Regions from separate parts of the Tunicatimonas pelagia genome, predicted to be linked through region 2. Evidence: riboswitches for the same ligand, from Rfam matches in the RefSeq annotation. Region 2 holds a riboswitch; each other region holds the start of a gene.

Region 1 (2,269 bases), 900 kb from region 2:
GTGGGCTACGTCCCGCAGCGGAATAGAAACTGACCCCAGGGCAATATCGGCCAATCCGATAATTACCACCCCCAACGATAGCAGTACTAACCAAGTAGCGGGGACTAATCTTTTCGCGGTAGCTGATTGGGTAATGGTACTCACTCCAGAAGTTGTTGGTAATAGTAGAGCTGATGGTGAGGTAGCAACTCTGGGTGCAAAATCTTAATTAGATCGGCGAGGATTCGTTGGGGATAAACTACGCCACTTTCGTAGTAATCGTTACTGCCGCCCGAAGCACTAAGCCGACGATTGCTGTTGTAGACTCTTCCCGATTGAAAAGCCGAAAAGTCCGCGAAGCGGGAATCAATGCCCAGCACCTCTTTGGTGTTAAGCGATTGTCCGGGGTCAAGCCATATCTCGGCCTGTAATCCTAAATCGTACATCCGCTCAAAATCTACCGGAAAACTTACGGCAGTAGAATCCTGACTAAACGCCCAATCGGCTCCGGCATCTTGCAGTAGGGCATTGCGGTAGCTTTCGGCCCCCGGTACGTACCAGGTTCCCTGAAACGGAGTGCCTACGATGACTGAAGGCTTTTCGGCTACCGATTGGGTAAGCTGGGCTAGGGTAGTGTACGCCTCCTCGGTTCGACTAAACTTGGTTAATGCAAATTCTTCTTTATTCAGTAGTGATGCAAAAAGCTTGAGCCACTCGGCTTTTCCCAGCGGAGTGCTTTCGGTCCACTCGGCAACGGGAAGTACCAGAATATCCAGGTCAATAAATTTTTGGTAAGCCGATAAATCGCTACCAGGCATATGGGAAACAAATATCAAATCGGGTTCGAGCGAAACTACTTGTTCGGTGTTTAATGTATTACCGCTACCTACTTCTTGAATAAGACCCGAAGCCGCCCGGTTGGTAAACAGAGAGTCGTAGACGTAAGCAGCTTTATCTAGTCCGACAACTACATCGGTATGACCCAGCATTTTTAAGAAGGCTAAATGGGTAGTTGATTGGGTGATGACTCGCTGAACCGGAATGCGGACAATCTGATCTACTTCAGCTTCCAAGTCAGGATATGTGGTTTCATCGGCGGGCAGCAGCAGATAGCGTAAGGTATCATTAGCGGTAGCAAGTGAGAGAACTTTTTGATTCTCGTAATAATCAATGGCAAAACCTTGGGCGTACTCTACGTTTAGTGTCGAGTCAGACTTAAGTAAATTTGCCGACTGCTCTGGAGGGTTACTGCACGACCATGAGAACATTAGCGATACTCCCCAATGAAATACCGTATTACGAGCGAGCCTAGTTGGGATATCGAATGATAGAAACTGAAGTTTCATAAGTAGTTCTTTTTACCCCAACCCTCGAGGGTAGCTCAGATATTGATTAAGGCAGGTCTTCTGACTTCTCCTACAATGATAGCCTTCCCATCTGTTATTGCAGACAGTGGCGATGAAGTGATCATTGTATGTAGTTTGGAGTTACAGCAGCGAGGACTGCACCGGACTGCGCGTCTCGGTTTCCCTTTTCAACTTGCCCACAATAAGTAGGTAAGCCACCTTAATGGAAGTAAAACTAGCTAAATTCTCATGAATTCCTAAATCACTGTGGTAGGTAAACTATTAGCGAGGCGAGTAAATGGAGTAGCCGTAGAGAATAATCAATAACCCTAAGACAATGATGACTAAGGCCGCTATAATGACGTGGCGTTTATTCATGATAACGGTTAATCAAGTTGGGTCTGATTTGCATCCAAACCATCTAAAAATCCTTGATACATCGGTTTTTTACTAAAGTTCTCGTTAAACAGCAATGGCCATTGCGGATGTCCGGTATGCTTAGTCAGCCAGCTCTCGTTATCGCGTAATCCCCAAAATGTAATGGCAAACTTATTTTCTGCTGGTAGTTGCTGGTACCGCTGTACGATAGCTGCCAGCAGTTCTTGCTGTTGTTGAGCCGCTTCTTCGGTAAGCGTGCTTAGTTCACCGTCAGGATTAGTACGAATATCTACTTCCGATAGATGTACTTTCAAGTTTCGCTTCACAATTTCATCCAGCGCGTACTGAAATTTATCCAATGAGAAGTCTAATCTGATGTGCATCTGCAACCCAATACCATCAATGGGAATGTTGCGGGACTGAAAATCGTCTACCATCGCCAGAATGGTAGCTAGTTTTTCGGAGCTAGCTATCACATCGTAATCATTGTAGAACAACAAAACATCGGGGTCGGCCTCCCGAGCGTACTGGTGGCAGCGGGCTACGTAGTCATCACCTAGCTTTTG
Region 2 (2,269 bases):
GGTGACTTGCTGATAACCAATACGGGGTGTTTAAGCCCAAAGTATATTGTGAATTTTCCTAAAAAAAACATTGGAGGGGACGATCTAAGATCGAGTTCATTGAAATTGGAATGAAAGAATCGGTTAAGTTAATAGGTGATAGCTTACAATGAGTCAAACTTAACAACAGAGCAGAGTTATAGGTTAGATGAAGTTCAAAGCCTAATTGAAGGATTTGAATCTCCCTACGGGTTAGAATTGCTTGCAACTGTTGATTTTATCTTTCAACAAGAAAAAATAGAAGATACTGAGAAGATAACAGAGCAGATTAGGAGTTGGACAAAAAGAAAAGAGGGATTAATGAAACCTTTCCATATCAAAGTAGCCCACCAAAGATTGAAAGAATATTACCGCCAACACAGGTTATGATATCTATGCTCCTGACGGCGCACCATACAAGCAGTTACGTAAATACTATATATCTTAATCCTACGAAGGGTATACTCTATTTTCTATTATGCACTTTATCCTGTACCTTCACGATTAATAAGTTCTTTACTTAATTTCTTTATCAAAACGATAATGGTCCTCAACGAAAGGCAAGGATAATAGGGAATCGCGTGTAAATCGCGAGCTGACGCGCAACTGTGAGTCCGATCTGCCCAACTACGAGCAGATAGTTATGCCAAGCTTCATAATGCCATTGCCCACCTGAGGTGGATGAGAAGGCGAAGCAGGGTCGGATACAGCCAGGAGACCTGCCGCTATCGTTCCCATTCCCGGCTTGGTGCCGGAAGGGAATTTGACCGTGCTTTCGCGTTCACGAAGCGTCGTCAGATCAGCTAACCACTCCTACGGCGGGTTGCCGATCAGAAAAGGTATGCCCTTTTCTCACTGTTGGTGCTGTTCTCCACGATATTTCTAAAGTCCGGTGAAGTTGAGCTAAGGAGCTTTTAATGAATGTTTTATTTCTTAAAAGCTTTAGCATGAAAACGCACAATTTGGGCTACCCACGTATGGGCAGTCACCGCCAACTCAAACGCGCCTGTGAGCGATACTGGGCGGGCAGAATTACGAATGACGAACTTCAGAGCACCGCCCGCACCCTGCGGCACCAGCATTGGCAACTCCAGCAAGAAGCCGGTATTGACCTGATTCCCAGTAACGACTTTTCGTTCTACGACCAAGTACTGGATATGACGCTAGCAGTGGGGGCTGTTCCCGAACGTTACGCTCCTCTTCAGGGTAGAGAAGAAATAACTGATCTGGACTTGTACTTTGCTATGGCACGAGGCTACCAACGGGATGACCTCGATATTACGGCGATGGAAATGACCAAGTGGTTTGATACCAACTATCACTTTATTGTCCCAGAATTTCAGCGAGACCAGACGTTCCAGTTAACTTCTACCAAAATTCTGGACGAGTTTAACGAAGCGCAAGCAATGGGAATCGTTACTAAGCCTGTTATCATCGGGCCAGTAACCTACCTATGGTTAGGTAAAGAAAAAGAAGGTGATTTTCACCGAGTAGAACTCCTCGATCGGCTATTGCCAGTGTACCATCAAATTCTTAAATCGCTAGTGGAAGCGGGCGCAGTTTACGTTCAGTTGGATGAGCCTTGTTTGGCTAACAATTTATCCGAGCGGGAACGACAAGCGTTGCAGGTTGCTTACCAAAGTTTTCAGCAAAAATTTCCGCAGTTGAAGATTATTCTGGCTAATTACTTTGACTGCTACGGCGATAATCTTTCTACCGCCCTTTCGCTACCCGTTCATACGCTGCACCTCGATCTGGTTCGCTGTCCGTCCCAGCTCGACGATATTCTTGATTCAGGAAAATTACCGGAGAAAACCACCCTATCGTTAGGTGTAGTGGATGGGCGTAACATCTGGAAGAACGATTACGAACAATCGTTGCAACCAATCCGGCAGACAACCAATCGTATCGGCACTGAGCGGGTGATGATTGCTCCCTCCTGCTCCCTGCTACACGCGCCGGCTGATCTAAATTCGGAAAGCGGTACCTCAAAAATTAGCTCTATTCGCCCCTGGCTGGCCTTTGCTAAGCAAAAACTTACTGAGGTAGTTACGCTGAGTCAATTAGCGCAAATTGAGGATCGCACCCAACAGCCAGCGTATCAGGAGAACCAGCGGGCAATCCAAACCCGACGGGACTCACCACTCGTTCACCGAACTGAGGTGCAGCAACGAATGGCAACAGTTACTGAAGCCGATGCCCAACGTCAGTCTCCCTTTGCCCACCGTAAGGTACAGCAGCAAAGCCTCAA
Region 3 (2,269 bases), 900 kb from region 2:
AAGCGGCGGAACTCATTGCGATGGGACGATTACCGCATACCGGCTGGTTAGGTAATTTCTCTACCATCGATCAGCAAAAAGTTAACGCGGCGGTTGAGCAAGCAAAGGTCATCCATCTGCTCGACAAACCAATTTATCAGCTTAGCGATGGCGAACGGCAAAAAGTGATGATTGCCCGAGCCTTAGCTCAGGATACACCAATTATGATCTTGGATGAGCCTACCACTCATCTGGATATTACTAATCAGGTGAATATCATTCAGTTGTTACGAACTTTGGTAAGAAACCAGCAGAAATGCATTATCTTCTCTACCCACAATATTGAATTAGCCCTTCAGGTTGCCGATCGGCTCTGGCTGATGCACCAGCAAACAGTAATCGATAAAGTGCCAGAAGACCTAGTGCTTAGCGGAACCCTCCCCGAGGCTATGAGCACCGATCAGGCTCCGTTTAACCCTGAAAGCGGAACATTTCAGGTGCAACACGAAGAGAATCATCCAATTGCGCTAACCGGCTCAGGAATACGTGCCCGGTGGACCCAACGAGCGTTAGAGCGGGCAGGGTACTACCTACAGCCCCGCTCAGCGGTATCTGTGGAAATAATCGCCAATAACCACTGGAACATTTGTAATAACAATAAACTCGTTAGTACTGTGCAGTCTATTGAAAGTCTGCTTCTTCGGTTGTCTCAGCTATATTCCCCTTGACTAAACCTTTAGGAAATAAAAAATAATGCTTCTATCTTTGAATCGCATTGGGTTTCAGATCAAGTAATATCTAGCTGATCTGAATTAAAAGGGAATTCGGTGTAAGAGCATATTTAAATTCTATCCTTTGGGCTGTAAAGGGCCCTTTCGGTGTCTGAGCTTCATGTATTTTCCGCAAAATAGCTACTGCTATTCTTTGAAAAATACACTCGCCAGCCCCCGAAATAGCTCCTTTTCGCCTACAAAAACAGAACTTAAACATGCTCTGAATCCGAAGCTGTCCCCGCAACTGTAAACTCTTTAGTAGGTTGCTGTCTAACATCGCCACTGTCTACGGATGGGAAGGCTACAGCAACTAGAGTAAGTCAGGAGACCTGCCCGGGCAATTTTTCATTCAGGCTTTCGGTGGAAAGGCCAGGAGTGTATCAGACCGTTTACCGTACTACCAAGTTTGGCTAAAGGCTACTACCACTGTGGCTAAATCTGGCTATCCTGGTGGCGGTATTCGTTTCATTACATTTCTCGTATTCTGCGGACGGCCCGGCATAGTATGTTTATAATGCACGGATGGCAGTCGTATTTCTCGATCAATCTAATCGTAAACCGGATTCTGTCGGTTGGGCTAGCTTTGGGAGTGTGCTGTATATCATTACTTCCAGCAGTTGGGCAGTCTACGAACCGCGACACAGTAAAGATGTTGCAGACGGTAGAAATCACAGATTCTCGCTTGCAACTGTTCAGTAGTGGCGATCAGGTTTCCGAAATTCTTCCGCAAGCTACTGGCTACGCTGCCTCCAATAATTTAGCTCAGCTATTAATGAAGTATTCCGCAATTAATGTACGCTCCTACGGAATTAGTGGACTTTCTACCGCCTCGCTACGAGGAAGCGGCAGCAATCATACCCCGGTATTTTGGGAAGGAATCAATCTGCAAAGTAACATGAACGGCAGTTTGGATCTAACCCTTATGCCCGCTTTCTTCCTAGACGATATTTCATTGCAACACGGTAGCTTGGGAGCTGTCTACGGAGCCGGAACACTAGGCGGAGCTATTCACCTGCATTCCACGCTGGAATCTTCATCCGGACTCAACGGCAAGCTCTTTCAGCAGTTGGGTAGCTTTGGTGATCGACAGACCGGTGTTCAGCTAAAATATGGTAATCTTCACAGTGCGGTACGAGTACGGGCCTTCTACCGTCAAGCGGATAATGATTTTCCGTACTACAATATCTACCGGGTTCGGTCGGAAGAGCGGCAACACGCGGGTATCAGTCAGCAGGGCGTTTTAGCGGAGTTCTATCAGAAGCTATCACCTCAGCAAAACATAGAGGTAAAGTACTGGTTACAAGATAACTACGTAGAAGTACCGGGTGTAGCGGCTGCCGGAATTTCTAGCCAAGGCATCCAAACTGATCTCTTTCACCGAATGGTGGCTAACTGGACGCTGACGAATGCCAATCACCAGATTCGCGCCCGAACCGCTATTTTGGGTCATCGGCTGGTCTACTCCGATAATGCCATTGAAAACTCACTCAATGAATCTGTCTCCTGGATTTCTGAAG

The links. A riboswitch is a leader RNA that binds a small molecule or an ion and turns the genes downstream of it on or off. The one in region 2 is predicted to bind cobalamin.
Region 1: it holds a riboswitch for cobalamin, as region 2 does, so the genes downstream of both, P0M28_RS26775 (ABC transporter substrate-binding protein) here and metE (5-methyltetrahydropteroyltriglutamate--homocysteine S-methyltransferase) in region 2, are expected to answer to the same signal.
Region 3: it holds a riboswitch for cobalamin, as region 2 does, so the genes downstream of both, P0M28_RS26760 (TonB-dependent receptor plug domain-containing protein) here and metE (5-methyltetrahydropteroyltriglutamate--homocysteine S-methyltransferase) in region 2, are expected to answer to the same signal.

What each region holds. Positions count from the first base shown of each region.
Region 1 is NZ_CP120683.1:6,267,390-6,269,658, forward strand. Features, by position in the region: gene P0M28_RS26770 (iron chelate uptake ABC transporter family permease subunit) at 1-144, opposite strand, end outside; gene P0M28_RS26775 (ABC transporter substrate-binding protein) at 141-1,325, opposite strand; cobalamin riboswitch at 1,359-1,563, opposite strand; gene P0M28_RS26780 (endo-1,4-beta-xylanase) at 1,712-2,269, opposite strand, start outside.
Region 2 is NZ_CP120683.1:5,366,447-5,368,715, reverse strand. Features, by position in the region: gene P0M28_RS22935 (macro domain-containing protein) at 1-114, shown strand, start outside; gene P0M28_RS22930 (hypothetical protein) at 136-408, shown strand; cobalamin riboswitch at 546-759, shown strand; gene metE (5-methyltetrahydropteroyltriglutamate--homocysteine S-methyltransferase) at 966-2,269, shown strand, end outside.
Region 3 is NZ_CP120683.1:6,263,887-6,266,155, reverse strand. Features, by position in the region: gene P0M28_RS26765 (ABC transporter ATP-binding protein) at 1-707, shown strand, start outside; cobalamin riboswitch at 740-1,103, shown strand; gene P0M28_RS26760 (TonB-dependent receptor plug domain-containing protein) at 1,267-2,269, shown strand, end outside.